DNA from 3 places in the Paenibacillus sp. Z3-2 genome. Region 3 is predicted to be linked to each of the others. Evidence: a T-box and tRNA genes for the amino acid it is inferred to sense, from the RefSeq annotation. Region 3 holds a T-box; the other regions hold tRNA genes.
The links. A T-box is a leader RNA that pairs with one kind of tRNA and senses whether it is charged. The one in region 3 lies ahead of tyrS (tyrosine--tRNA ligase), so its partner is inferred to be a tRNA-Tyr.
Positions count from the first base shown of each region.

Region 1 (9,707 bases), 2.0 Mb from region 3:
GCAGTCAAAACCGGAGCAATATGGTTAAGCTACTAAGAGCACATGGAGGATGCCTAGGCGCTAGGAGCCGATGAAGGACGTGGCGAACAACGAAACTGCCTCGGGGAGCTGTAAGCAAGCTTTGATCCGGGGGTGTCCGAATGGGGAAACCCAGCTGGGGTAATTTCCAGTTACTCACAACTGAATACATAGGTTGTGCAGAGGCATACCAGGGGAACTGAAACATCTAAGTACCCTGAGGAAGAGAAAACAATAGTGATTCCGTCAGTAGCGGCGAGCGAACGCGGAGAAGCCCAAACCAGAGAGCTTGCTCTTTGGGGTTGTGGGACGTCTCACATGGAGTTACAAAGGAACCGGTTAAGCGAAGAGGTCTGGAAAGGCCCGCCAAAGAAGGTAAAAGCCCTGTAGTTGAAAGTCTGTTCCCTCCGAGACGGATCCCGAGTAGTGCGGGGCACGTGAAACCCCGTATGAATCCGGCAGGACCATCTGCCAAGGCTAAATACTTCCTAGCGACCGATAGTGAAGCAGTACCGTGAGGGAAAGGTGAAAAGCACCCCGGAAGGGGAGTGAAATAGAACCTGAAACCGTGTGCTTACAAAAAGTCAGAGCCCGTTTTAGGGGTGATGGCGTGCCTTTTGTAGAATGAACCGGCGAGTTACGTTCCCGTGCAAGGTTAAGGTAAAGAGCCGGAGCCGCAGCGAAAGCGAGTCTGAATAGGGCGACATAGTACGTGGACGTAGACCCGAAACCGGGTGATCTACCCCTGTCCAGGGTGAAGGTGCGGTAACACGCACTGGAGGCCCGAACCCACGCATGTTGAAAAATGCGGGGATGAGGTGGGGGTAGCGGAGAAATTCCAATCGAACTCGGAGATAGCTGGTTCTCCCCGAAATAGCTTTAGGGCTAGCCTCGGAAAACAGAGTCGTGGAGGTAGAGCACTGATTGGGTGCGGGGCCCGCAAGGGTTACCAAGCTCAGTCAAACTCCGAATGCCATAGACTTACTTCCGGGAGTCAGACAGTGAGTGCTAAGATCCATTGTCAAAAGGGAAACAGCCCAGACCATCAGCTAAGGTCCCCAAGTGTGTGTTAAGTGGGAAAGGATGTGGAGTTGCACAGACAACCAGGATGTTGGCTTAGAAGCAGCCATCATTTAAAGAGTGCGTAATAGCTCACTGGTCGAGTGACTCTGCGCCGAAAATGTAACGGGGCTAAACACACCACCGAAGCTATGGCTTGATGCTTTGCATCAGGGGTAGGGGAGCGTTGTATAAGGGTTGAAGGTGTACCGTAAGGAGCGCTGGACATTATACAAGTGAGAATGCCGGTATGAGTAACGAAAAGATCAGTGAGAATCTGATCCGCCGAAAGCCTAAGGGTTCCTGAGGAAGGCTCGTCCGCTCAGGGTAAGTCGGGACCTAAGGCGAGGCCGAAAGGCGTAGTCGAAGGACAACAGGTCGAAATTCCTGTACCACCGTAAGCCGTTATGAGCAATGGGGGGACGCAGTAGGGTAGTGACGCGGACTGATGGATGTCCGTCTAAGCAGTAAGGCTGATGTGTAGGCAAATCCGCACATTGTAAGGCTGAGCTGTGATGGGGAGTGAAAATTACAGTAGCGAAGGTCATGATCTCACACTGCCAAGAAAAGCCTCTAGCCAGGTGATGGTGCCCGTACCGCAAACCGACACAGGTAGGCGAGAAGAGTATTCTAAGGCGCGCGGAAGAACTCTCGTTAAGGAACTCGGCAAAATGACCCCGTAACTTCGGGAGAAGGGGTGCCCCGGTAGTGTGAATAGCACGAGGGGGCCGCAGTGAAAAGGCCCAAGCGACTGTTTAGCAAAAACACAGGTCTGTGCGAAGCCGTAAGGCGAAGTATACGGGCTGACGCCTGCCCGGTGCTGGAAGGTTAAGGGGAGTGGTTAGGGAGTAATCCCGAAGCTGTGAACCGAAGCCCCAGTAAACGGCGGCCGTAACTATAACGGTCCTAAGGTAGCGAAATTCCTTGTCAGGTAAATTCTGACCCGCACGAATGGCGTAACGACTTGGGCGCTGTCTCAACGAGAGATCCGGTGAAATTTTAATACCTGTGAAGATGCAGGTTACCCGCGACAAGACGGAAAGACCCCATGGAGCTTTACTGCAGCTTGATATTGAATTTGGGTACGATCTGTACAGGATAGGTGGGAGCCTTTGAAGTGTGAGCGCCAGCTTGCATGGAGGCAACGTTGGGATACCACCCTGATCGTATCTAGGTTCTAACCTGGTACCGTAATCCGGTGCGGGGACAGTGTCAGGTGGGCAGTTTGACTGGGGCGGTCGCCTCCTAAAGAGTAACGGAGGCGCCCAAAGGTTCCCTCAGAATGGTTGGAAATCATTCGAAGAGTGCAAAGGCATAAGGGAGCTTGACTGCGAGACCTACAAGTCGAGCAGGGACGAAAGTCGGGCTTAGTGATCCGGTGGTACCGCATGGAAGGGCCATCGCTCAACGGATAAAAGCTACCCTGGGGATAACAGGCTTATCTCCCCCAAGAGTCCACATCGACGGGGAGGTTTGGCACCTCGATGTCGGCTCATCGCATCCTGGGGCTGAAGTAGGTCCCAAGGGTTGGGCTGTTCGCCCATTAAAGCGGTACGCGAGCTGGGTTCAGAACGTCGTGAGACAGTTCGGTCCCTATCTGTCGTGGGCGTAGGAAATTTGAGAGGAGCTGTCCTTAGTACGAGAGGACCGGGATGGACGTACCGCTGGTGTACCAGTTGTTCCGCCAGGAGCACCGCTGGGTAGCTATGTACGGAAGGGATAAACGCTGAAAGCATCTAAGCGTGAAGCCCCCCTCAAGATGAGATTTCCCAGTATGTAAGACCCCTTGAAGACGACGAGGTAGATAGGCTGGGGGTGGAAGTGCAGCAATGCATGGAGCTGACCAGTACTAATCGGTCGAGGGCTTATCCAATTGCAAGTGATAATTCGCATGTTTCGTTTCGAATCTAGTTTTCAGAGAACGATCTCTGAAGCATATTCCCTGATAGCTCAGTTGGTAGAGCACTCGACTGTTAATCGAGTTGTCACAGGTTCGAGCCCTGTTCGGGGAGCCATATGGAGAGGTGTCCGAGCTGGCCGAAGGAGCACGATTGGAAATCGTGTAGGCGTCACAAGCGTCTCGAGGGTTCGAATCCCTCTCTCTCCGCCATAATATTAAGGCCCGTTGGTCAAGGGGTTAAGACACCTCCCTTTCACGGAGGTAACAGGGGTTCGAATCCCCTACGGGTCATATTAACTTCAAAAATAGAAGTTGATTTTTACAATAAGATTATGGTAAGATCATAAATGTGTTGTTCGGAGGCTTAGCTCAGCTGGGAGAGCATCTGCCTTACAAGCAGAGGGTCGGGGGTTCGATCCCCTCAGCCTCCACCATATAACTTATTTTTATAACGACGCGGGGTGGAGCAGCCCGGTAGCTCGTCGGGCTCATAACCCGAAGGCCGCAGGTTCAAATCCTGCCCCCGCAATTATACTTTCCTTTGAGAAAGTGATCTGGAACCGTGGTGTAGTTGGCCTAACATGCCTGCCTGTCACGCAGGAGATCGCGGGTTCGAATCCCGTCGGTTCCGCCATTTAATCTTTACATGAGGCAAACTGTTCACTACATCTGCTGTATGGCACTGATGCCCTATATAAAGTGTTAGGAAATGAGATTAGACTTTATTATGGCTCGGTAGCTCAGTCGGTAGAGCAGAGGACTGAAAATCCTCGTGTCGGCGGTTCGATTCCGTCCCGAGCCACCATTTATAAAACAATTTAATATGCCGGTGTAGCTCAACTGGTAGAGCAACTGACTTGTAATCAGTAGGTTGGGGGTTCAAGTCCTCTCGCCGGCACCATGTAATCCTGGAGGATTAGCGAAGTGGCCAAACGCATCAGACTGTAAATCTGCTCCCGTACGGGTTCGGTGGTTCGAATCCATCATCCTCCACCAGTTTTAGGGGCATAGTTTAAAGGTAGAACAACGGTCTCCAAAACCGTTGGTGTGGGTTCAATTCCTGCTGCCCCTGCCAATTAACTTTTTAGAAAATTAACTTTTTGTGGCGATCGTGGCGAAGTGGTTAACGCACCGGTTTGTGGATCCGGCATTCGGGGGTTCAATTCCCCTCGATCGCCCCTTTGTTTTTTCATTTTTTATTGGGGATTAGCCAAGCGGTAAGGCAACGGACTTTGACTCCGTCATGCATAGGTTCAAATCCTATATCCCCAGCCATTATGCGGACGTGGCTCAGCGGTAGAGCATCGCCTTGCCAAGGCGAGGGTCGCGGGTTCGATTCCCGTCGTCCGCTCCAAAATATGGCGCCATAGCCAAGTGGTAAGGCACAGCTCTGCAAAAGCTTTATCCCCAGTTCGAATCTGGGTGGCGCCTCCAGTATATGCCGGCGTGGCGGAATGGCAGACGCGCTCGACTCAAAATCGAGTGGGAAACCGTGGAGGTTCGAGTCCTCTCGCCGGTATATTGAATAGCCCTGCAAATTGCTTATGCAATCTGCGGGGCTATTTTTATTTTATATGAAGTGATTGTTTTATAGTAAGGAAAGTTGGACGTTAATAAAGATTGACGTATGATTATATTCAGTATATTGTAGATAAGTGAAGTCTTTAATATGAAGGAGTGAAATAAAGTGACTACTAAAAAAATTATACCGGACACTGACCTGTTATTTAACCTTTTTGTATGGGAAGAGGCTTGGAAGAATCGTCCGAGAAGTTCAAAATATAAGAAGAAAAGTGCACCATTTAATACAGAAGAAGCGTTTGAGCGGTGGGCCAGAGATTATCATGCACAATCATTTACGGTAGAAGGAATACAGCGGTCTGAGCGCATTATGGGCTGGATTGAAAACCAGGGAGTAGAGTTCGCGGGCTTGTCCATTCTAGACATTGGAGCGGCCTCAGGCATATTTACCATTCCTTTTGCTGAAAGGGGAGCAAGTGTAACCGCTGTTGAGCCTTCTGAGTTGCTTGTCTCGCTCATGAAAGAAACAATACCCTCAGAGCTGGAATCTAATATTGAAATCGTGAAAGAGCGATTTGAGGAAATCTCCATTCAGGATAAAGGCTGGGAGAAGAAATATGATTTTGTATTTGCTTCCATGTGTCCGGCTATGTCGGATTGGGAAACGATTGAGATGGCGATTAACTGTGCTCGTAAGTATGTGTATATAAGCACTATAGCGGGACAGAAGGAACACACACTAATGGATGAACTTAAGGATGTACTTGGGATCAGTTCTTCATACAAGGCTGGTGATATGGGATATATCCAACAGTTGCTGTATTTGAAGGGTTATTCATACACGATGATCATTACAAGAGAAGTTAACTCATTTGAAGTACCGGTGGAAGAGATTATTGAGAAGCTGCCAGAATGGCTTAATACGTATGAGTTACCAACAGATGAGGATTCCCTCAGACTGGCTGAGAAGTACATCCGCGATACATATAAGGATAGTACGGTGACCTTCTCACGTGGAGCAAGGTTTGGTAAAATTCTGATCCAACTTGAACAAACCAATATGAAAACAGTCCGTACCAAGGATAAACGACAAATCGTATAAGCTTGGTATGTGTTATGAGGAACAGGAATCGAGACGCACAACGTATATTCTAACGTCTAGGATGACGCTAGGAAGCATCAGATCGCTGCGCAAAAAGGGAACGTATGAAACATATGAAGTTAAGATATAGAAGCGAAGTTGTAAGTGAAGGGAGCAGGGATATGTGCTCCCTCTTTTTTTTGAAGCCAATAATTAATCGACCGCTTTGAACCAGGCCCTCGTTTATTTGGAGATGTTCGAGACAACGAAAAAACAAAACACATATCTAGTTTTCAGAGAATGATCTCTAAAGGATATCCCTGATAGCTGAGTTGGTAGAGCACTCGACTATTAATCGAGTTGTCGCAGGTTCGATCCCTGTTCGGGGAGCCATATGCAGAGGTGTCCGAGCTGGCCGAAGGAGCACGATTTTAAATCGTGCTCCTTTTCTAATTGTTGTTCGACACTTCTGCTTTTTGTTTCCGCTCCCGATACTGACCGGGAGTGATTCCTTCCCATTTACGAAATGATCGGATAAAGTTTTGCGGATTGTTGTAACGAAGCCGTGCTGCGATATCTTTAACCGTTAGATCACTTTCGTCCAGCCATTTTTTAGCGATGTTAAATCGGTACTTGGTCAGGTATTCACTAAATGCACAGCCGGTCTCTTTGCGAAAAACGCTACTTAAGTAGTTGGCATTATAGTGAAGCTTCACAGCACATTCCTCAAGCGTCAGATCCTTATCGTAATCTTGATGAATCAGAGCAATCATCTTCTCTGATATATGCTGGTACTGGGCATACTGTCTCCCTTTAAAAACCTGGATGATGGGCAAGATGACTTGATGGTTAAACCACTCCTCAACTTCAGCGCCGTACTGCAAACCATGAAGTTCATGAAACATCGATCCATTGCCTTGAGAGATCTGTCCGAGTCGTATACCGGATTCCTGAGTCATTTGCAAAATATGCGTCAGCAGCCTCGTAAAGGCCACCTGATATTCCTCTGGCGTACACTCCATACCAAAGATTACTTCCAGGACCTGATGCAGAAGAGCAGAGGCATGAACTTCATCCGCACTTTGAATAGCTTGGATCAACGAGTATTCCAATGATTCCGGGTAGGTCATGGACCAAGCTGGCGCATAATGATCTATGTTCTCATATTGAAAGATAATACCTGTCCCCAGCTTCATTCGATGCTTCAAAGCCTCCATAGCTTCTGTGTAAGCCTGAGGGATGTGGTATAGGGAGCTATGCGGCTGGCTGAAGCCTATACTGACCTGAAGAGCCAGAATCCCATCAATCTGTTGTTGTAACTGGTCTGTTAATACATATAGCTGCTGTGAAAAAGCAAATTGATCCTGTTCAACGGTGCCAATCACCGTGACAACCGTATGTTCCAGCACGATAGGAAGCAGTTGTTGGTTATGCACAACCGTTTCCTCCAATATATTTTGAACAGCGAATAACAGGAGGTCACGATCATTGGCATTGTATTTTCTGTGATTAACGAGATCGGCCTGTAGTGCAATAACAGCAATTTGTTGCCATTCCCGAACCTGACGTGTGTAGCCATATTCATTCAGGGTGTCATATAGAGTGTGAACAGGGCTCTTGCCCTGGAAGAGATTCATCATAAAATGAGTGCGAATCTGCAACAGATGCATATTTAGTGTGTTCTCCAGTTGGGAGCGAGATGCAGATAATTGTGAGACACCTGCTCGAATCTGTTCGAACTCATCAGACAGCTCTGGTGATTGCTGAGTCATAGTGCCGCCATCTTTGGACAGGTGGTTGTCACCAAGTTGGGTTAAAAGTTTACGAATTGGAATATGCATTCGTTTGGAGCCGAGCCATGCGAGCAATAATGAAAGCAAAAGCAAGAAGATACTGATATACAAGGTGTGTAATCCGATATCGATATATTCCTGTGTCAGAATGTTGGTGGGTGAGATTAGAACATAAGTCCATCCTTTTAAGGTAGAAGGGCTGTACGTCAGAGAATAGTGTGTATCGGCGATCTTGACTTCTCGTTCTTCAAAGCCTGTTGAAAATGTGATGGGAGATAGTCTAATTATGCTGGCTTCCGTCTCACGATCTTGTAATCCAACTGCAGACAGCGGTTGTCCAATATATACGGGATCGGGATGTACCATGATACGTTGTTCCCGATTTAAAATGATCAGTCCTGAGGCAGCATTGCCCATGGAGGCTTCACCTAGCGTATTTTGTAAAGAGCATGCAGGAATTCCGGCAATTAAGGCTACATCGGAAGACGCATTCAGATTCGGAATAGATCTCGCAAGGGCAATATGATAGATACAGCCTGTACCGGGCGAACGCTCATCATTACTGAACACCGATGAAGGGGAGAGCTGCCATCCGGAGGTTAGCGTATCCGATATCAAATCCTTCATGGGAAGTGCCAGTGGGAAATCCGTATTACGATATAATCCGGCATGGTCAATAAGCCAATTCTGGGATTGATTCACCAATGTGATATCCAGCAAAGGTTCCCACGACCTCATATTCTGAAACTCGCTCTGCAGCTTATCGGCAAGTAATGGTCCTTTCCTTTGAAGTGAAGAAGCAGACAGGGAACGGAGGGTTACTGGAGATCGAACGGCCTGATCAAGCATATAACTGACTGTAGCGAGTTTGTGTTCTACGTTGGATTGCATTTGTTCCAGCAACTGCCTGTTAGCTTGTGTACGATGTAATTCAGTTTGGTTCGATGAATAGATAAACGCGGCAATTCCCGTTAACAAAATGGGCAGGGTGCTTAGCAGGATTCCGAAGATGATCATTTTATGGAGATAGCTGATTGGTCGCACAGTTTCAGTTCAACCCCTGACATTAGAAATAGTAACACTCTCTATTTTAGTAAACGCTTACATATAGAACAATCTAAATTTTGTTTATTTGGATAAATAAGTAATTTTATTTTGAGGCAAAAGAGATTGGCACGGGATGGAAACGAAAGTGAAGGGTGAACGTAAATAGAGATATGGACATCATTCTATCTACCGGACGATATCGGGTGAAGTAGAGCCTGAACACGGGGAATAGAAGGTAACTGGAAGCTATTCAGCTTAGGTGGAACGATGGTCTTATACCGGGACAGTCCAAGGTCCAACTAGATCCCCGACCTGAGTCTAGGATGAAAAACCGTCCACGGTCTGTTTTGAAAAGTCTCAGAATCCCCTAGAATAAGGACATAAGGTTAAACAAGAAACATGGAAACAAAAAAACAAGAAACAAACGAACAAATGACTTAACCAATTAAAATGAACGAACGGAAAGGGCGGTGAACAACAATTATGAGATTGAATAAGGGAAATGGCTGGGCGATTGTACTGATTGCACTGGGTGCACTACTCCTCTTCGGAAAGTTAACTCCTCTTCTTGGACACTTAATGGGTTATCTGATTCCGGTCCTGATGATTGCACTGGGATATTACGGAGTTAAACGAGGGAATGTGATGCTTGGCTGGATTGTTCTCATCATCGGTATCATCTCACTGATGGGTAAGCTGGCATGGCTGATCGGACCGATCATCGCGATCGGGTTAATCATCTTTGGTATCTCAATGCTAAGCAATAACCGCAGTCGTCGTGGTCGTTACTAAGCTTTCAGGATTATGAAAAGGAGGGAAAGAACATAATGAGTGTATTTCGTCGAATGCGGGATATTACCGTAGCCAATCTGAACGAACATTTGGAGCAAAGTCAGGATCCAGTCAAACTGATTGATCAGTTCCTGGTCTCGACCCGCCAAGACATCGGTGAAGCCGAGAAACTTCGTCATCAATATGCAAGCCATACCAGACAAATGAAACAACAAGCCGATCAGGCAGCAGGTATGGTGAACAAACGGGAAGAACAGGCTTCCATGGCTCTGAAAGCAGGGGAAGAGCATCTCGCTAAGTTGGCCTTGCAGGAGAAAATCCTCCATGAGGAAAAAATGGAACAGTACAATGAATTGTATGCACAAAGCTATGCAGCATTACAGGAGCTGGATGAACAGATCGACCAGCTGAAGGTTGAATATCAGAATGTATACAGCAAACGCCAATATTACTACGCTCGTATGCAGACGATTCAGTTACAACAACGTATGAACCA
Region 1 covers NZ_CP096397.1:5,494,289-5,503,995, reverse strand. Annotated here, with positions in the region: rRNA gene M1D71_RS24720 (23S ribosomal RNA) at 23-2,950, shown strand; tRNA gene M1D71_RS24715 (tRNA-Asn) at 3,017-3,092, shown strand; tRNA gene M1D71_RS24710 (tRNA-Ser) at 3,096-3,187, shown strand; tRNA gene M1D71_RS24705 (tRNA-Glu) at 3,197-3,268, shown strand; tRNA gene M1D71_RS24700 (tRNA-Val) at 3,336-3,411, shown strand; tRNA gene M1D71_RS24695 (tRNA-Met) at 3,433-3,506, shown strand; tRNA gene M1D71_RS24690 (tRNA-Asp) at 3,534-3,611, shown strand; tRNA gene M1D71_RS24685 (tRNA-Phe) at 3,707-3,782, shown strand; tRNA gene M1D71_RS24680 (tRNA-Thr) at 3,803-3,878, shown strand; tRNA gene M1D71_RS24675 (tRNA-Tyr) at 3,888-3,973, shown strand; tRNA gene M1D71_RS24670 (tRNA-Trp) at 3,979-4,052, shown strand; tRNA gene M1D71_RS24665 (tRNA-His) at 4,083-4,155, shown strand; tRNA gene M1D71_RS24660 (tRNA-Gln) at 4,178-4,252, shown strand; tRNA gene M1D71_RS24655 (tRNA-Gly) at 4,257-4,331, shown strand; tRNA gene M1D71_RS24650 (tRNA-Cys) at 4,338-4,411, shown strand; tRNA gene M1D71_RS24645 (tRNA-Leu) at 4,418-4,496, shown strand; gene M1D71_RS24640 (class I SAM-dependent methyltransferase) at 4,665-5,600, shown strand; tRNA gene M1D71_RS24635 (tRNA-Asn) at 5,897-5,972, shown strand; gene M1D71_RS24630 (helix-turn-helix domain-containing protein) at 6,029-8,416, opposite strand; gene M1D71_RS24625 (LiaF transmembrane domain-containing protein) at 8,903-9,211, shown strand; gene M1D71_RS24620 (PspA/IM30 family protein) at 9,247-9,707, shown strand, end outside.
Region 1: it encodes a tRNA-Tyr, which carries the amino acid that the T-box ahead of tyrS (tyrosine--tRNA ligase) is inferred to sense. The anticodon was not compared.

Region 2 (9,707 bases), 3.2 Mb from region 3:
TTCCCCCAATTACGCCGATTGGGTACCGGTACATGCCCGACTCCAGTCCTGTTGCGATGTCAGGCAGTTGTTTACCCATCATCAGATTCGGGGCACCTGCCGCGAATTCGACGCATTCAATGCCACGCAATACTTCACCGTACGCTTCGGCGTAGCTTTTGCCGTTCTCCAGTGTTACCAAGCGAGCGAGCTCTTCCCAATGCTCCACTAGCAGCTGCTGGTAGCGGAACAGAATACGTGCACGGCGTGGAACCGGTGTGCCGCTCCAGGATTTGAATGCTTCCCGTGCCGTCTGTACGGCCAGATCTACGTCCGCTTGTTCAGACAGTGGCACGTGTGCAATAACCTCTTCTGTAGCCGGGTTCACAACCGGCTCCGTACGAGTTGCCGCTGGGGTTACCCAGGCACCTCCGATCCAGTTTTGTACCATTGTCGCTGTTGCAGATGCTTCAGAAATCCCTTTTCCCATAGCCCTGTCTCCCTTCGCTTATGTGTGATCGCTTATGTCCAACTTGTTCATTGTTATAGATCTGTATGAGCACGTTATTCAAAGTATTGCAACGTCCTTCAGGACACGGTAATCTCGCCCCGATTGCAACGTTCGATGTAATCATTCACCTGTTCTACCGTTGGCATCGCATCCGAACAGCTGTGGCTCGAAATGACGATACTTGCTGCCCCACTGCCGTACGCCATACTGCGCTCAATCGTCCAGCCCTGCATCAATCCATACAGGAACCCTGCCGCATAGGAGTCGCCTGCACCGAACGTTTTGACCACTTTTGCCGGATAGCTGTCAGCACGGTGGGAAAGCCCTTCACGCGTATAAGCAATGGACCCTTCCTTGCCGTGTTTGATTACAACGATGTTGGCTGAGAAATCAAACCATTTCTGTGCAGTTATCTGATCGCTATGATCTGGATTATGGTCGAATGTCTCCATCATGTCGAACTCTTCACGTGTGCCCAGGATGATATCGCATTTCTCGGCTGCGAGGTTGTAATACACCGCTGTCTCTTCATCTGATGTCCATGTGTATGGACGATAGTCCAGATCAAACACAATAACTGTGCCATGCTTTTTTGCATATGTTAGTGCCTGTAATACGGCTTCACGGGATGGGCTCTGAGCGAGAGCCGTGCCTGAGATTAGCAGTACTTTGGAGTCGGCAATTAACTGCTCTTGTACCTCTTGCGCCTGTAATAACAGATCAGCTACATTGTCCCGGTACATCAGGATACTGCAATCGGCTGGGCTCTTGATTTCGGTAAAAGCAAGCCCGGTCACCGCTCCGGTGTCATCTGTCACCACATTTGATGTGTCGATGCCGTTCTTCTCCAAATAACTCTGGATGAATCTGCCCATCTGGTCACCTGCGATTTTGCCGATAAAAGCTGTCTCCATACCCAGCCTGGACATGCCAATCGTAATGTTGGCTGGAGAGCCACCCACATATTTCGTGAACGTCATCGTCTCTTCCATCGGGCGATTGATCTCATTGGCATTCAAGTCGATACACAGACGGCCAATCGCGGTGAAATCCTTCTTCCTTGATTCTGGAAAGGATACATAGGTCATTGCATGTGAGCCCCTTTCTGTGTTGAGATTTAACATGGTTTGTGGTTTGTATGGATATCTAGACCAGTTACTCATTCCATCGTGAGGACTCGTAAACGGTTAGAGTAGGTCAGTATTTATTTTCCAATCGTAACGTAATACTCTTGCTGGCCTTCTTCATTTCTATCCCGCGAGAGGACTCGAACCTCCACGGTTCCTTCACTTCATGGGTATATTCCTCTCCCCATCGCTATGCCTGGTATCAGCTCTGCTGGTATAACGCCTTCATATAGTTCAAAGATCGCTTCGCATACTCATACGGGTTATGAATTGCAGGGTCCTGTTCTCCTTCAAGCATCGCCCAGCCATCGTACCCTCGTGTAATCAGTTCCTGAAGAATGGGAGCAAAATCAATGCATCCATCCCCTGGTACGGTGAACACCCCTCTACGAATACAGCCGACAAAATCAGACTGCTCCGCACGTGCTTCATCCAGCACATGGGGGCGGATATCCTTCAGATGGATATAAGCGATCCGGTCATAATGTTTACGCAGCAGTTCAAGCGGATCAGCTCCACCATAGTAGGCATGACCTGTGTCATAGAGCAGATACACGAGAGAAGGATCTGTCAGCTCCATCAGTCGATCGATCTCATCCGGTTGTTCTACCACCGTGCCTCCATGATGATGGTATGTGAGCTTCAACCCGTGTTCCCGGGCAATGGCTCCTGCTTCATTTAACCCTTCAGCGAGGATATGCCATTCGGATTCCCTGAGTCTGAGCACTTCTTTTTCATTCGGTGTCCGTCTTGGATCAAAATGAAGTGACCCACCTACCTCCGCCGTACTGATCACCTTACTGCCCATGGATTGCAGGAATTCCGCATGTCTGCGATAACCGTCCAACTCCGACTGACGATACGCCGGATCAGAGAACAGTACCGATTTCCACTGGGAGACTAGATTGATATTCCTCTTGCTCAGTTCTTCACGCAGTATAGCGGGATCGGTTGGATACTTACGTCCCATCTCTGTACCTGTCAGCCCAAGACGCTGAATGTCATCCAGAATCTGTGCACACGTTGTGGCATCGCCATGCTCCTTCACATCTTCCCCGACCCAATTGATCGGATGAATCCCAAGCTGGAATGGCAGCTTGCTCATTGCTCCACGTCTCCTTTGTCGTTCAACATTGTAGTTCAATCGGAATGTAGTACTCATAGTTTCAATTCGATAAATACGTCCACTGATCTCATACTGTGGGGGAGTTCAGATAAGGCTACATTTTAGAAGGAATACTCTATTAAATCAGATTAAAAAGGTCTTGCTTTGGCACGGTTTGCTTGCATGGTGTGATGCGCATGAACTACCTTTTCCTCGGCAGATACTTCTGGCACACCTACATTCCACCATGACTCATAACCACCTGCATTGGTTCCAGGCACGACCGGAATCTCAATCAACGTACTCACCGTTTCGTTCTTCGCATCTCGGATTGCTTGTTCCAGCTGTTCTGCCGTCTCCGCTCTATAGGATTTGGCTCCCATGCTTCGGGCGTGAGCTGCAAAGTCCATTGGCATGTAGTCCCCGGTCAATCGTCCACTTTCTGACTCCCGATAACGGAACTCATTGCCGAACCCGTCACTACCATGTTCCCGCTGCAAATTATGAATACACTGGAATCCATTGTTGTTGAATAATAGAACGGTCATCTTCTTCTGTTCCTGCAAACTGGTCACAAACTCCGAATGCAGCATCAGATAACTGCCATCCCCTACCATGGCGTACACTTCACGATCTGGCTCGGCAAGTGCTGCTCCGAACGCTCCGCTTACCTCGTACCCCATGCAGGAGAACCCATACTCCATATGATATGTTTTTGGTTCAGACGCACGCCACAGACGATGCAGATCACCTGGCAGACTACCTGCCGCACACACGATGACGGAAGATGGATCAATCGTCCGGTTAACTACGCCGACTGCTGTAGTCTGTGCCAGCCCTGCTTCATGTTCTGCTCCATACAGCCTATCCACTTCTGCATTCCACTCAGCGCGGAGATCAGCGACTTCGGATGAGCCATAGGCACTGCGGTATTGTCTTTGCTGCAATTCCTTTTGCAAAGCCTGCAATCCTTCTCGTGCATCCGCCAAAATGGCTTCCCCACCAAGCTTGGCAGCATCCATGCCGTTCAGGTTGATGTTAATGAATGACGCTTCCGGATGTTGAAAAGCAGAGCGGGACGCCGTCGTAAAATCCGAGAACCGCGTACCGACGCCGATCACCACATCCGCTTCTCTCGCCAGCCTATTGGCTGCCAGAGAGCCAGTAACCCCGATGGCTCCCACATTCAGTGGGTGGTCCCAAGAGACTGCGCTCTTGCCCGCCTGCGTCTCGGCGATCGGAATACCAAATGCCTCGGCGAACTCGACGAGCTGGGCGGATGCCTCAGAGTACAACACACCGCCGCCTGCAACGAGCAGCGGCTTTCTGCCTCGGGCAATCTGCTGCGTTGCCCGTTCAATGGCTGCCTGTACCGGGGGGCGACGGTCCAGATAGTGTACTTTGCGGGCGAAGAACGATTCAGGATAATCGTACGCCTCTGCCTGCACATCCTGCGGCAGTGCGAGCGTAACAGCTCCCGTCTCTGCCGGGTCGGTAAGCACACGCATGGCCTGTGCAGCAGCAATCATCAACTGTTCAGGACGAACTATGCGATCCCAGTATTTACTGACGGCTTTGAATGGATCAGTGGCTGAGATTGTATAATCACTACTCACTTCCAACTGCTGAAGTACCGGGTCTGGTTCCCGTGTAGCAAAGTTATCTCCAGGAAGCAATAAAACCGGAATCCGGTTCACCGTTGCGGTAGCCGCTGCTGTAATCATATTTAAAGCACCCGGACCAATGGATGTTGTACATGCATAGATTTGTCTGCGGTTCTTCTGTTTGGCGTAGGCCGCTGCCGTATGCACCATACCTTGTTCGTTCTTCCCTTGCATATACGTCAGGCTTCCCGAACTGCGCTCCAACGCTTCTCCAATGCCAGTTACGTTGCCATGTCCAAAGATGCCGATGATCCCTTTCACAAACTTGGTTTCCACACCGTCAACCGAGATATATTGCTGATCCAGGTATCGAAGCAGTGCCTGAGCCATCGTTAATCGAATGGTTGTCATGAATTGATCGCCTTCCTTTCCTTTACGGGTTAAGCGCTTAATCTACGTTAAGTTTAAGCGCCTTACCCCTAAAGGTTAAGCGCTTAATTGATATGGTATTACAGGCTGATGATTTACGCAAGCTATTTTTGTAAGCGTTTTATAAATTGCGATAAAACAACGGTAATTTATTGTTGTAAGATCTGTTAGACCTGCTTCATTTGAGAGCTCTCCACAATAATCGCCAATATACCTATGAATGCAAAAAAAGAAAGAGACGGTGAGTACCATCTCTTTCTTTTACGATATATAAGCGGGTGATGGGAATCGAACCCACGCTATTAGCTTGGAAGGCTAAAGTTCTACCATTGAACTACACCCGCATAACAACAATCGGGATGACACGATTTGAACATGCGACCCCCTGGTCCCAAACCAGGTGCTCTACCAAGCTGAGCTACATCCCGTTATATATACCGGCGAGAGGACTCGAACCTCCACGGTTTCCCACTCGATTTTGAGTCGAGCGCGTCTGCCATTCCGCCACGCCGGCAAAATATGAAGTTATAATGGCGCGCCCTGAGAGATTCGAACTCCCGGCCTTTTGATTCGTAGTCAAACGCTCTATCCAGCTGAGCTAAGGGCGCAAATATTGGAGCGGAAGACGGGAATCGAACCCGCGACCCTCGCCTTGGCAAGGCGATGCTCTACCGCTGAGCCACTTCCGCAAATAAAGAATGCGCGTGGAGGGACTTGAACCCCCACGTCAAAGACGCTAGATCCTAAGTCTAGTGCGTCTGCCAATTCCGCCACACGCGCATATGATGGTGAGTCATGAAGGGCTCGAACCTTCGACACCCTGATTAAAAGTCAGGTGCTCTACCAACTGAGCTAATGACTCATAGAAAACTGGTGGAGGATGATGGATTCGAACCACCGAACCCGTACGGGAGCAGATTTACAGTCTGATGCGTTTGGCCGCTTCGCTAATCCTCCAGGATTACATGGTGCCGGCGAGAGGACTTGAACCCCCAACCTACTGATTACAAGTCAGTTGCTCTACCAGTTGAGCTACACCGGCGTATAACAGGTGTTATATATGGTGGCTCGGGACGGAATCGAACCGCCGACACGAGGATTTTCAGTCCTCTGCTCTACCGACTGAGCTACCGAGCCTTACTATATTAAAAAATGGCGGAACCGACGGGATTCGAACCCGCGATCTCCTGCGTGACAGGCAGGCATGTTAGGCCAACTACACCACGGTTCCAGATCACTTTCCCAAAGGAAAGTATAATTGCGGGGGCAGGATTTGAACCTGCGGCCTTCGGGTTATGAGCCCGACGAGCTACCGGGCTGCTCCACCCCGCGTCGTTATAAAAGTTATATATGGTGGAGGCTGAGGGGATCGAACCCCCGACCCTCTGCTTGTAAGGCAGATGCTCTCCCAGCTGAGCTAAGCCTCCATATTATGACCCGTAGGGGATTCGAACCCCTGTTACCTCCGTGAAAGGGAGGTGTCTTAACCCCTTGACCAACGGGCCTTACTGGCTCCCCGAACAGGGCTCGAACCTGTGACAACTCGATTAACAGTCGAGTGCTCTACCAACTGAGCTATCAGGGAATGGTGGAGCCAAGCGGGATCGAACCGCTGACCTCCTGCTTGCAAGGCAGGCGCTCTCCCAGCTGAGCTATGGCCCCATACACTGTTGTATTTCTTGTTGTGGTATTACTATGGGCCCTGGTGGACTCGAACCACCGGCCTCACCCTTATCAGAGGTGCGCTCTAACCAACTGAGCTAAGGGCCCTTATCAAATTTCGAAAAAAAATACCCCCAAAGGGGTTTCGCTTGGCGGCGTCCTACTCTCCCAGGACCCTGCGGTCCAAGTACCATCGGCGCTAGAGGGCTTAACGGTCGTGTTCGGGATGGGTACGTGTGGAACCCCTCCGCCATCGCCACCAAACGTATAGCTTAGCTTACATTTCAGAGTTGTTGTTCTCTGAAAACTAGATTCGAAACGAAACATGCGAATTCAAACTTGCAAATTGGATAAGCCCTCGACCGATTAGTACTGGTCAGCTCCATGCATTGCTGCACTTCCACCCCCAGCCTATCTACCTCGTCGTCTTCAAGGGGTCTTACATACTGGGAAATCTCATCTTGAGGGGGGCTTCACGCTTAGATGCTTTCAGCGTTTATCCCTTCCGTACATAGCTACCCAGCGGTGCTCCTGGCGGAACAACTGGTACACCAGCGGTACGTCCATCCCGGTCCTCTCGTACTAAGGACAGCTCCTCTCAAATTTCCTACGCCCACGACAGATAGGGACCGAACTGTCTCACGACGTTCTGAACCCAGCTCGCGTACCGCTTTAATGGGCGAACAGCCCAACCCTTGGGACCTACTTCAGCCCCAGGATGCGATGAGCCGACATCGAGGTGCCAAACCTCCCCGTCGATGTGGACTCTTGGGGGAGATAAGCCTGTTATCCCCAGGGTAGCTTTTATCCGTTGAGCGATGGCCCTTCCATGCGGTACCACCGGATCACTAAGCCCGACTTTCGTCCCTGCTCGACTTGTAGGTCTCGCAGTCAAGCTCCCTTATGCCTTTGCACTCTTCGAATGATTTCCAACCATTCTGAGGGAACCTTTGGGCGCCTCCGTTACTCTTTAGGAGGCGACCGCCCCAGTCAAACTGCCCACCTGACACTGTCCCCGCACCGGATTACGGTACCAGGTTAGAACCTAGATACGATCAGGGTGGTATCCCAACGTTGCCTCCACGCAAGCTGGCGCTCACGCTTCAAAGGCTCCCACCTATCCTGTACAGATCGTACCCAAATTCAATATCAAGCTGCAGTAAAGCTCCATGGGGTCTTTCCGTCTTGTCGCGGGTAACCTGCATCTTCACAGGTATTAAAATTTCACCGGATCTCTCGTTGAGACAGCGCCCAAGTCGTTACGCCATTCGTGCGGGTCAGAATTTACCTGACAAGGAATTTCGCTACCTTAGGACCGTTATAGTTACGGCCGCCGTTTACTGGGGCTTCGGTTCACAGCTTCGGGATTACTCCCTAACCACTCCCCTTAACCTTCCAGCACCGGGCAGGCGTCAGCCCGTATACTTCGCCTTACGGCTTCGCACAGACCTGTGTTTTTGCTAAACAGTCGCTTGGGCCTTTTCACTGCGGCCCCCTCGTGCTATTCACACTACCGGGGCACCCCTTCTCCCGAAGTTACGGGGTCATTTTGCCGAGTTCCTTAACGAGAGTTCTTCCGCGCGCCTTAGAATACTCTTCTCGCCTACCTGTGTCGGTTTGCGGTACGGGCACCATCACCTGGCTAGAGGCTTTTCTTGGCAGTGTGAGATCATGACCTTCGCTACTGTAATTTTCACTCCCCATCACAGCTCAGCCTTACGATGTGCGGATTTGCCTACACATCAGCCTTACTGCTTAGACGGACATCCATCAGTCCGCGTCACTACCCTACTGCGTCCCCCCATTGCTCATAACGGCTTACGGTGGTACAGGAATTTCGACCTGTTGTCCTTCGACTACGCCTTTCGGCCTCGCCTTAGGTCCCGACTTACCCTGAGCGGACGAGCCTTCCTCAGGAACCCTTAGGCTTTCGGCGGATCAGATTCTCACTGATCTTTTCGTTACTCATACCGGCATTCTCACTTGTATAATGTCCAGCGCTCCTTACGGTACACCTTCAACCCTTATACAACGCTCCCCTACCCCTGATACATCGTATCAAGCCATAGCTTCGGTGGTGTGTTTAGCCCCGTTACATTTTCGGCGCAGAGTCACTCGACCAGTGAGCTATTACGCACTCTTTAAATGATGGCTGCTTCTAAGCCAACATCCTGGTTGTCTGTGCAACTCCACATCCTTTCCCACTTAACACACACTTGGGGACCTTAGCTGATGGTCTGGGCTGTTTCCCTTTTGACAATGGATCTTAGCACTCACTGTCTGACTCCCGGAAGTAAGTCTATGGCATTCGGAGTTTGACTGAGCTTGGTAACCCTTGCGGGCCCCGCACCCAATCAGTGCTCTACCTCCACGACTCTGTTTTCCGAGGCTAGCCCTAAAGCTATTTCGGGGAGAACCAGCTATCTCCGAGTTCGATTGGAATTTCTCCGCTACCCCCACCTCATCCCCGCATTTTTCAACATGCGTGGGTTCGGGCCTCCAGTGCGTGTTACCGCACCTTCACCCTGGACAGGGGTAGATCACCCGGTTTCGGGTCTACGTCCACGTACTATGTCGCCCTATTCAGACTCGCTTTCGCTGCGGCTCCGGCTCTTCACCTTAACCTTGCACGGGAACGTAACTCGCCGGTTCATTCTACAAAAGGCACGCCATCACCCCTAAAACGGGCTCTGACTTTTTGTAAGCACACGGTTTCAGGTTCTATTTCACTCCCCTTCCGGGGTGCTTTTCACCTTTCCCTCACGGTACTGCTTCACTATCGGTCGCTAGGAAGTATTTAGCCTTGGCAGATGGTCCTGCCGGATTCATACGGGGTTTCACGTGCCCCGCACTACTCGGGATCCGTCTCGGAGGGAACAGACTTTCAATTACAGGGCTTTTACCTTCTTTGGCGGGCCTTTCCAGACCTCTTCGCTTAACCGGTTCCTTTGTAACTCCATGTGAGACGTCCCACAACCCCAAAGAGCAAGCTCTCTGGTTTGGGCTTCTCCGCGTTCGCTCGCCGCTACTGACGGAATCACTATTGTTTTCTCTTCCTCAGGGTACTTAGATGTTTCAGTTCCCCTGGTATGCCTCTACACAACCTATGTATTCAGTTGTGAGTAACTGGAAATTACCCCAGCTGGGTTTCCCCATTCGGACACCCCCGGATCAAAGCTTGCTTACAGCTCCCCGAGGCAGTTTCGTTGTTCGCCACGTCCTTCATCGGCTCCTAGCGCCTAGGCATCCTCCGTGTGCTCTTAGTAGCTTAACCATATTGCTCCGGTTTT
Region 2 covers NZ_CP096397.1:297,312-307,018, reverse strand. Annotated here, with positions in the region: gene M1D71_RS01470 (CoA-acylating methylmalonate-semialdehyde dehydrogenase) at 1-469, opposite strand, end outside; gene iolC (5-dehydro-2-deoxygluconokinase) at 568-1,578, opposite strand; gene iolE (myo-inosose-2 dehydratase) at 1,820-2,722, opposite strand; gene iolD (3D-(3,5/4)-trihydroxycyclohexane-1,2-dione acylhydrolase (decyclizing)) at 2,872-4,737, opposite strand; tRNA gene M1D71_RS01450 (tRNA-Gly) at 5,029-5,099, opposite strand; tRNA gene M1D71_RS01445 (tRNA-Pro) at 5,110-5,183, opposite strand; tRNA gene M1D71_RS01440 (tRNA-Leu) at 5,191-5,269, opposite strand; tRNA gene M1D71_RS01435 (tRNA-Arg) at 5,287-5,363, opposite strand; tRNA gene M1D71_RS01430 (tRNA-Gly) at 5,370-5,444, opposite strand; tRNA gene M1D71_RS01425 (tRNA-Leu) at 5,455-5,535, opposite strand; tRNA gene M1D71_RS01420 (tRNA-Lys) at 5,542-5,617, opposite strand; tRNA gene M1D71_RS01415 (tRNA-Tyr) at 5,627-5,712, opposite strand; tRNA gene M1D71_RS01410 (tRNA-Thr) at 5,722-5,797, opposite strand; tRNA gene M1D71_RS01405 (tRNA-Phe) at 5,817-5,892, opposite strand; tRNA gene M1D71_RS01400 (tRNA-Asp) at 5,909-5,986, opposite strand; tRNA gene M1D71_RS01395 (tRNA-Met) at 6,014-6,087, opposite strand; tRNA gene M1D71_RS01390 (tRNA-Val) at 6,107-6,182, opposite strand; tRNA gene M1D71_RS01385 (tRNA-Glu) at 6,189-6,260, opposite strand; tRNA gene M1D71_RS01380 (tRNA-Asn) at 6,265-6,340, opposite strand; tRNA gene M1D71_RS01375 (tRNA-Ala) at 6,342-6,417, opposite strand; tRNA gene M1D71_RS01370 (tRNA-Ile) at 6,452-6,525, opposite strand; rRNA gene rrf (5S ribosomal RNA) at 6,565-6,681, opposite strand; rRNA gene M1D71_RS01360 (23S ribosomal RNA) at 6,764-9,691, opposite strand.
Region 2: it encodes a tRNA-Tyr, which carries the amino acid that the T-box ahead of tyrS (tyrosine--tRNA ligase) is inferred to sense. The anticodon was not compared.

Region 3 (9,707 bases):
ATATTCCCCGCGCAATCCGTTAATGGAAGAAATATTTACAATCGAGCCGCTTCCGGCTTTTTTCATGGAAGACAATACAGCTTTCATACCCAGAAAAGGACCAACCTGATTGATTTTGATGACTCTGTTATACTCTTCTTCTGTAATATCTTCAATTTTGCGGAATAAATCGACACCGGCATTATTTACCAGAATGTTTGCCGGACCAAATGCAGACTCCGCCAATTCCACTACTCGATTCCAATCATCAGCATTTGAAATATCATGCTTAATGAACCTCACATTGTCACCTAATTCTTTTGCAAGTGCTTCTCCTTCATTGACAAGAATATCCGAGAATACAACCTTCGCACCTTCTTCAACAAATAAACGTACATGTGCTTCTCCCTGTCCTCGTGCTGCACCCGTAATAATTGCTACTTTTCCATCCAATTTACCCATAAAAATAACTCCTCCTAGTTATAAATAAATTTTTAGATGATGCTGATTAAGTAATTAAAAGTTTCACTAGCATTACCTTATAGTAATCCCCCCCTCAAAGAACTTATAGAGCTTGTTAGCTATCATTTTGTTAACAAAGTGTTAAGCAACATGTAAATTCGATACTCGCACTTACGAACGTTCGTAAGTTTTGAACTAAAAAAATTTTTTATTACTTAGGATGCCCATACAACTTAGCCAGTTAAGTTTGTTTCGCTTGTATGGACATCTTCTTAAGTTACCTTGAAATTCCTCGCCAGTAAATCTCCCACGAGATATTCAGTCTTGATTCAAATTTAGTAATATTTGAATCCGAATAAATTAATTCAACCAGAATTCCATCTAAAAAATTCAGAAAAGAAATCGCTCCATCTTCAGCAGTAACATTAATACCATCAGTTTTAGCTTTCAGGAAAACTTCTTTCAATTTAGATCCTAGCTCTTGGTTATATAGGTAAAAATGATTCATTACAATATCCTGCAAATGAAATGGTGGCATAAAGGCCATGCGTAAAAGAAATTTTATATTTTGTTCTTCTTGCAGTAAGTATCTTTCTTTGTATTTGGTCAACAACTGGAATAGAGCTACTTTCAAATCATACTGCTTATGCTCTTCAAAGAACCGGTTTATAAATACTATCTCCACATTGACTGTATCTTTTATAACTTGAAGAAAAATATCCTCCTTATGTTTAAAATGCGAATAAACCGACTGTTTTTTAATTCCTATATCTGCAACAATATCATCTAACGAAGTAGCTTCATAACCTTTATTAACAAACTGAACTAAAGCACTTTGTTTTATTTCATTTGCTTTCATTATATCCCCCTCGTATTAACGAACGTTCGTAAGTATTTGTATACAAATATACAATCTTCGAGAAAAATGAACAAGTATAATTTAGCAAATAACTAAAAGGATAATTCGCTTCTTAAAGAAACAATGGTATTAACTTTAAACCTACTGCCGAACAAAGTATCATCTACGATTCATTTTGTTTTCCTAGCTCCTGATTTAAAGTTAAATTGAATTTGTCCATTCGAGCCTTACTTACGAACGTTCGTCAGTATAACACGAATTAAAGATAATTGTAAACATTTATATTACTATTTCTTGAACATGTGTTACTGGAACTACCCTAATCACAATCTTTTAAATTAAACTAAACCTGCCGGTTAGTTTAATGAGAAGTCATCCTAATGGGGACTCACGGCAGCTTCCAATTTCGACTCATGGCAAACAAAAATCACTAAAAATATCGGTTGCGGGATTCAAAATGTACAATTTGAGTTAGAGAAAGTTTAAATGAAATCTTTAAAGTCAAAGAAGCCAACCACTATTACACGATTGACTTCACTTGAATTTATTGAGCTATCGTTTCCCGTTAGCTTAATCTCACTCACAAAGTAACCGTAGGCTATTTCTATTGATATTGCTTATAATTATGAGATACAAAATTGTATAGGCCGGTCGAGTTTGCCAGTTTCAAATCCAAGGTGGTGCTTTGTCTCTTGTTCATCGAGCCACTTCTCAACATGTCTGAGAATATAATTTTAGGACAATAGATAAACCCTTAGTTCAATCTGATTTTTATCATTTTTCGTTTACCTACTTGCACAATTAATCCATCTGTTATTAAAACTTCTGATTGAGTATCTTCTATTCGTGAATCATTTACTTTCACGCCCTTATTCTCAATCATTCTGCGTGCTTCACTTTTGGATGCTAACAGTCGCAGTCTAACCAATAATTCGACAATTGTAATCATTGTGGCTCCCGTCCATTGTACTTCTTCAATGTTTTCGGGTATTATTCCTTGTTGAAAAACAGATACAAAATGTTGTTCAGCTTTATCAGCTGAAGACCCTCCATGATACATTTGAACAATTGTCTTAGCTAAAAACATTTTTGCATCTCTAGGATGCAGGTTCCCGGAATCCAGATCCTCTTGAATTGCTCTAATTTGTTCAGTTGGAAGGTCTGTTACCAATTCAAAGTATTTTTTCATTAATTGATCAGGTAGAGACATTGTTTTTCCGTACATTTCTTCGGCTGTCTCATCAATTCCAATGTAGTTTTTCTTGGACTTGGACATTTTTTCTACTCCGTCTAAACCTTCTAACAACGGCATTAGAATAGCCACTTGTTTCTCTTTACCGAACTTTTCTTGAAAATGTCTTCCCATGAGCACATTAAAGTACTGATCTGTACCGCCAAGCTCGATATCACACTCCAAGGCAACTGAATCGTAACCCTGCATTAAAGGGTAAAAGAATTCATGTAGTGAAATAGGCTTTCCCATAGCAATCCGTTCTTCAAAATCATCTCTTTCCATGAGGCGTGCTACAGTAATTTTACCTGCTAACTGAATAACGTCCTCAAAATTCAATTTTGTCAACCATGTGGAGTTGTAATGCAGATCAACTTTATTCATATCAAGTACTTTTCCGAATTGCTCAAAATAGGTTTTAGCGTTATGTTTGACTTCTTCATCTGTCAGAGGTTTTCTGGCAACCGATTTACCTGTAGGGTCTCCTATTTTTCCTGTAAAATCTCCGATCAACAGTTGAATTTGATGCCCGTTTTGCTGAAATTGCCGTAGCTTTTTTAACACAACCGTATGACCCAGATGAACATCTGGTGCCGATGGATCCAATCCTAATTTTATTTTTAGTGGCCTATTCTCCAGAACTGATGTTGCAACCTTAAGTTCCAACTCTTCCGTGGGGATAATGTCCTCAACACCTTGCATGTACTCTTCCATTTGTCTTTCAACATCTTCTAACTGCACATTGGTCAGTTGATTCATAAGATCATTCATTGCTCATTCCTCCAAAAATAGATATTATAAAACACCACAATCCCCTAAAAAGGGACGTGGTGTTTTCACGCGGTACCACCCTTGTTGAAGGACTGTTTCCTTCCACTTATCGAGATAACGGCTCGCCCGTCTTTATGATTTATCTCATAAAGAATGCTCCGGGAGTGTAATTCGCGTTATCTTTGCGTCGATTCGCACCAACCACCGACTCTCTGATCCAGGGAGATAACAACTACTGGATTCCCATCATAGCATTGGTTATTTCGTTTTTTTTAAAAGTGATTAGTCTTAATAACTTTTCTTAAAATTTCTGCTAAAAACTGTTGTTCGTTAGAGGTTAGAGAAGAGACTATTTCAATTTCTTTTTGATGAAATTTTGGGTAGAGTGCCTCCATGACTTGCTTTCCTTTTTCAGTTAAAACTACAGACGTTAATCTTCTGTCTTTTGCTTCACTTTTTCGAAAGCACAGTTCTTTGCGCTCAAGTGTTGTGGTGATATTACTTACTGTTGCTTTGGATACACCTAACGACTCAGCAATTTTTCTAGTCTCAATAGCTTCCCAAATCCACAAATCATATAGCATGGAGAAAGCAGTCCATGATAGGCCGTGCTCTGATAATACTTCTTGTTCCATTTTATTCTTAAGTCCTTGAGCAGAGCGATACAAATTGGTCACGGCTGCGATGGCTTCAAGATTTAGTGCACCGATAGGAAGCTTTGTGAAATGGTTAATGGTATCTACCTCTTCAGGAAGCAACTCACCTTTATCATTAAATGAATGGATTGCACTCATCTCCTCACAGAATATATCGTTAGATAGCTAACGTTAGTTATCTAACGATAATACCATAAAAAAATTGCTGCTGCAATCTTCATCAGCAAAGCAACCTGACTTCGATTTGAACGTTTCAACGCTCAATTTTAAGAAATCAATTTCAGTCCTACTGCCGAGCATAGTATCATTGCGATAAACAGTACTCGTAGCCAGTTTTTAGATTCCCCAAAGAAGATCATACCAACTAAAGCTCCTCCAGAAGTACCAATACCTGTCCAAATCGCATACGCTGTGCCCATAGGCAGTTCTCTCATGGCTAAACTAAGAAATACGAAACTTAGGACAATCCCAACAACAAAAATCATATATGCTTTTAAATCCTTGTCACGCTTAATACGATTCATTCCTAGTACGCCTACAATTTCTAAAAGACCAGCGATAATCAAAAATATCCAAGCCATTATTTGCTTACCTCCGTGGACGGTGAAGAACTACCTACCAGTTTTAGGCCAATTACACCACATAATAATAAAACGATGAATAATAATTTCAGAATTTGGACTGGTTCTTCAAAAATAATCATTCCAGTAAATACAGTCCCTACGGTACCAAGACCAGTAAATACTGCGTACACCGTACCAACTGGAAGTTTAGCCGATGCAATAATAACCAAAGTAAATGATATGATCAGTGATAAGACAGTTATGGTCCAATCAATCCAGTTTTCTGAATGCTTAAATCCAATCACCCAAATCACTTCAAACACGACACCAATAATGATAAGTAACCAACTTCGATTCATTTTTTCTGATTCTCCTCTATGATTTAATTCCTCGCCAAAAGACGTACCATGATGCATCCAGCCTTTTTATGGAGCTTTCCATCCCGCTATATAACATCTCAACAAACATCGCATCCAGCACTGCTTCAAAAGCTCTAGTTGCGTGTTTCACAGAAACATCTTTACTGATCTGTCCTGTACTTGCTCCTTTATTGAACACGTCTTCTAACAAATGTGCAATTCGGTTTAGATATTGTCCGCTGTACTCAACAATGGTGTCATGTAGATGTTCTGGTGGAAAAAATGCTATTTTAAAAAAGAATTTTGTATCTGCAACCTCTGTATACCGTTGTTTATAATCGTTTAAAAAACCGTACAGTACATTTTCTAAAGAAAAGTCTTCCTCTCCTGACAAATAATTTTCAACGAATTGTAATTCTTTCTGAGCTGCAAGGAGGAACATTGAAATAAATAAATCATCCTTGCTTTTGAAATAGTGATAAATGGACTGCTTCTTAATTCCCACTTCAGATGAAATATCTGCAAGTGATGTACCTCTATACCCATTTAGTGTGAAACTACGAAGTGCTACTTCCCTTATTCTGTCTTCTGTTATCATCTAACCCCTCCTACCGAACGTTCGTCAGTCTATCATGAATCTACTGTATTGTAAATAACTTTATTTGTTTTAGTTGTCCAATTGGTGATTAGGTAAGTACCAATAACAGTTGAACTTGTTGTACATATTTGGCTCTTCTCGTCCGTAGCTTATCTTCCGCTTTGATTCACCGACGTATATTTTCTCATCAATTTCCTGAAACAAGTGGACATCAAAGATAGATGATATAGAAGCAAATTTTTAGAACTCATGAGAGAAAATGTTTTTTTTGAAAGCATGGGGGGAGTTCAATCAAAAAAAAGCAGCCGTTCTGCTGGAAGGCTGCTTAGTTACAGTTTAAAACTAACGTTTCCCGTTAGTTTAATCAATCGACCTGACCGTTATAATCTTCATCACGCTCTGGATGCTAACCTTTTAGCGAATGTTACGCACAATACGACACCAATGTTTACAACAAAGTTGGGCCATCCAACTGACTCATGTAAAATAAGAGCTGAGAGTAACAAGCCAAAGAATGGCTGGAGAAGTTGTAACTGTCCAACTCCTACTATTCCCCCTTGTGCAAGGCCACGATACCAGAATACGAAGCCAATATACATACTAAAAAGCGATACATATGCAAGACTTATGAATGAAGAAACGCGGATATTCCCCCAAGATTGCGGTATATAAAGAAATGAGAGTAACAACATGACTGGGAGCGATATGGTCAATGCCCAGGAAATGACTTTCCAGCCCCCTAAACTCCTAGAAAGACGTGCGCCTTCCGCATAACCGTAACCACACACAACAATTGATGCCAACATAAGTCCATCCCCTACTGGAGAAGAGGCTTCCCCGCCTAACAAAGCAAACCCTACTACCAAAAAACTCCCTAAAGCTGATAACACCCAAAAAATTGGCCGCGGATGTTCTCCCCCTCGTAATACTCCAAAAATAGCTGTAGAGAGAGGCAATAGACCAACATAGATAATGGCATGAGCGGATGTGACATATTGTAGAGCTAGTCCTGTCAGCATCGGGAACCCCACTACAACACAAAGAGCTACAAGAATGAGTGGGAGAATATCTCTTCGAACAGGAACTTTTTGCTTGAATAAGAGAAGGCATATAGCAGCCAAAATCCCAGCAATTGCTGCACGAGAAACGGTGAGAAATAAAGGATCAAAATCCGTAACGGCTAAACGTGTTGCCGGTAGAGAACCACTGAATATCAGCACACCTAAGAATCCATTGATCCAACCACTTGTTGTTTTTTTCATTCTGTTCTCCTCGAATTGACTGATATTTTGAATTATAATAGGTACAAAACATGGTGTATATTGTGATAATCCTTATCTGTAAGGGTACAGATTATCAGAACAAAGAGAGGTACTGGTATGACAACTAAAAAAGATATCATTAAACAAGATATACGATCGAATATCGTCAATGGGCTTTTAAAACCTGGTCAGCGATTACCTTCTATCCGGAAACAGAGCCAAAAATATGAATGCAGTCTTAACACCATAATCAGTGTGTACCAAGAACTTGAAAAGGAATTTCTGATTTATTCAAGACCTAAGAGTGGTTACTTTGTTGTCGCGCAAGAAGTGCTATTACCCTTAATAGAGAAAAAGCGAATAGATTTTGCTGCTGCAGCACCTGACCCTACATCTGTACCTCAAATGGACCTTCGACAATGTTTAAACAAAGCCATGGAACTATTCGAAGTATCTATTTTTACTTATACCGATCCGCAGGGACTGCTTTCTCTACGTCAAGAAATTGTAAGACTGTTTCACCAGCAACAAGTCTTTACTTCGGAACAGCACTTATTTGTATTCTCTGGAGCTCAACAAGCACTTCATCTTCTGGCTGGGATGCCTTTCCCCAACGGGAAGGCAAACATTTTGGTTGAACAACCAACCTACTGGGGAATGCTCTCTGCCTTAAAGGCACAAAACCAAAACGTAATCGGAATTGAAAGAACGCCTAAGGGAATTGATTGGGCAGCTTTGGAACGCTATTTTCAAAGTAATATGATCAAGTTTTTTTATACCATTCCACGTTTCCATAATCCGTTAGGTACATCATATACAGCCGAAGAAAAGCAGCGACTAGCGGAACTGGCGAAAGCTTATGACGTCTATATCGTGGAGGATGACTATCTAGCTGATTTGGAAACCAACTCAAAAGAAGATCCTATCTGGTCGTATGGTTGTGCCAGCCATGTTATCTACCTTCGGAGTTTTTCCAAAGTCATGCTGCCTGGATTACGACTTGCTGCTGCAACAATACCGCATGCTTTAATACCACTGCTTCGGTTGCACAAGCAAACGGCGGATCTAAGTACCTCTGTACTATCTCAAGGTGTACTTGAGATTTATATCAAGTCCGGAATGTATGACCACCATGCCAAGCAAATGAAAGCCATGTAATCAACGAATGAATCAGTTAAGAGAATCTGTACGAAGTTTACTCCCTGTAGAATATCGCTGTTCAATTGAATTTGCTGGAGGGGTATTCGCGGCAATTGCTGTTCCGGATTTCAATACAAGGGAACTGATTAATCGATTAGCCAGTCGAGGTGTGGATGTCTTCTCCACAGAAGAACAATTCCTTCCTCATTTCCCTAAAAAAAACCTTTTGCGTCTTGGCATCATGCGCACATCGGAACAAGAAATTGAAGAAGGTATTGGAATTATAGCCGAAGAATTAGAACATGCTAAACAGCAAGTAAAAAGTACTACAACACCATTAATTTGGGTTTAAAGCATTCGTACAAAGCTGTTGGTGAAAATCTTTATAAAAGGACTGAATAACTTGGAAAATCTGTTGCAGAGTCTGATCTCTAAAGTAGAACAACTTCCTTTGTCTGAGGGTGGAAATACGAAACTAACCTCCCCGTTAGTTGAACAAAAGCAGCCGATCATATTGATCAGCTGCTTCCTTGGTTTTATGAGCTCTCGTTTTTAAGTTAGTTTAATGATGGTCTGCATAATTTACTCTTGTTTTGAAGCATGGTCATTGCGTCCTTATCTTCAAGTAATATTCTGTAATTTCATTATTTTACTTTTACCTGCCTGTTCCCTACAGCCCAACGAATCGTTTTACTATCCTTCTGAATCGTTACCTCTTTGGTGCTCTGGTTCCAATTCACGGTTGCCCCAAGCTTCTCGGAGATGAAACGGATCGGCACATAGGTACGTCCTGTCTGGATAAATGGCGCTGCGGTAATACGATATGCACTTTCTCCCACATAAGCTGTCGTGCTGCCGATCACTAAGCGCTGTGTCTTACGCTGACGGCTAGGCAACTCATTTCCTGCCAGTTTCACAAATAATTTATATGTTTTCGATCCCTTGCTTAAATCTAAATAGTTATTTTGCAGCGCAAGTGGTTCAATGAATGCACCCGTTTCATAATACGGAAAAAAACTACGTTGTTGAATCGGCTCTAAATCCCAGACTCGTTTGTTGTTCAAATAGAGGTAAGCCAAACTTTGAAGATTTCTCAATGGCTCCAAATCATAGATCTGGTTAGTTGATAAATCCAGAGAAAGTAAGTTAGTTAATTTTAGATAACGGAGCAAGATCTTTGATGTTATTATTCGCAGCATTGAGTCTCCAAAGATTAACCAATCCTGCTAGCGTCTCGCTAGCGCGGAAAGATCATTGAATTGGTTGCTAGATACCGATAAATCTGTCAACTTCGTTAACTTCCTGAGCGGCTTAATATCCTCAATTTGATTGCCACTCAAATCCAAAGTCGTCAAATTTACAGCATCGGATAGAGGTGAAATATCAGCAATTTGATTTCTGCTTAAAGAGAGCTTCGTCACATTGACTGCATACTCCAAACCCTGCAAACTCTTAATTCCTTTACCCGATAAAGGAACGTCGGTCAGTGACTCTAAATCCTCTTTTGTTAGGGATTCATCGTCGTTTTTATTCAATAATGACTTAAGCGCTTTTCAGTGTACACTGGCTCCGTTTGTTGTCCCTCGACACTTAATTCCCTTAAAAACAGAAATGACTCATCGTCTATGATGAAGGCGTAGAAATAATGCACATCTCCTACGTATTTCTCATTACAATAAAATTCGCAATTTCACTCAAAAGAATTGTGTCTTCTTCATTTGCGCCAAGGCTTCTAATGCTAATCCATAATGTTCAAGCAACTTATCTTTAACAACTTCCAATGTGAGTAAAAAGATGGATACGTGTTTTTAAATCTTACAATATCCT
Region 3 covers NZ_CP096397.1:3,510,694-3,520,400, reverse strand. Annotated here, with positions in the region: gene M1D71_RS15730 (SDR family NAD(P)-dependent oxidoreductase) at 1-441, opposite strand, end outside; gene M1D71_RS15725 (TetR/AcrR family transcriptional regulator) at 719-1,300, opposite strand; gene tyrS (tyrosine--tRNA ligase) at 2,055-3,302, opposite strand; T-box leader at 3,350-3,561, opposite strand; gene M1D71_RS15715 (MarR family transcriptional regulator) at 3,575-4,096, opposite strand; gene M1D71_RS15710 (DMT family transporter) at 4,225-4,539, opposite strand; gene M1D71_RS15705 (DMT family transporter) at 4,539-4,880, opposite strand; gene M1D71_RS15700 (TetR/AcrR family transcriptional regulator) at 4,897-5,478, opposite strand; gene M1D71_RS15695 (DMT family transporter) at 5,871-6,740, opposite strand; gene M1D71_RS15690 (aminotransferase-like domain-containing protein) at 6,858-7,898, shown strand; gene M1D71_RS15685 (hypothetical protein) at 7,906-8,232, shown strand; gene M1D71_RS15680 (copper amine oxidase N-terminal domain-containing protein) at 8,525-8,944, opposite strand; gene M1D71_RS15675 (leucine-rich repeat domain-containing protein) at 9,107-9,301, opposite strand.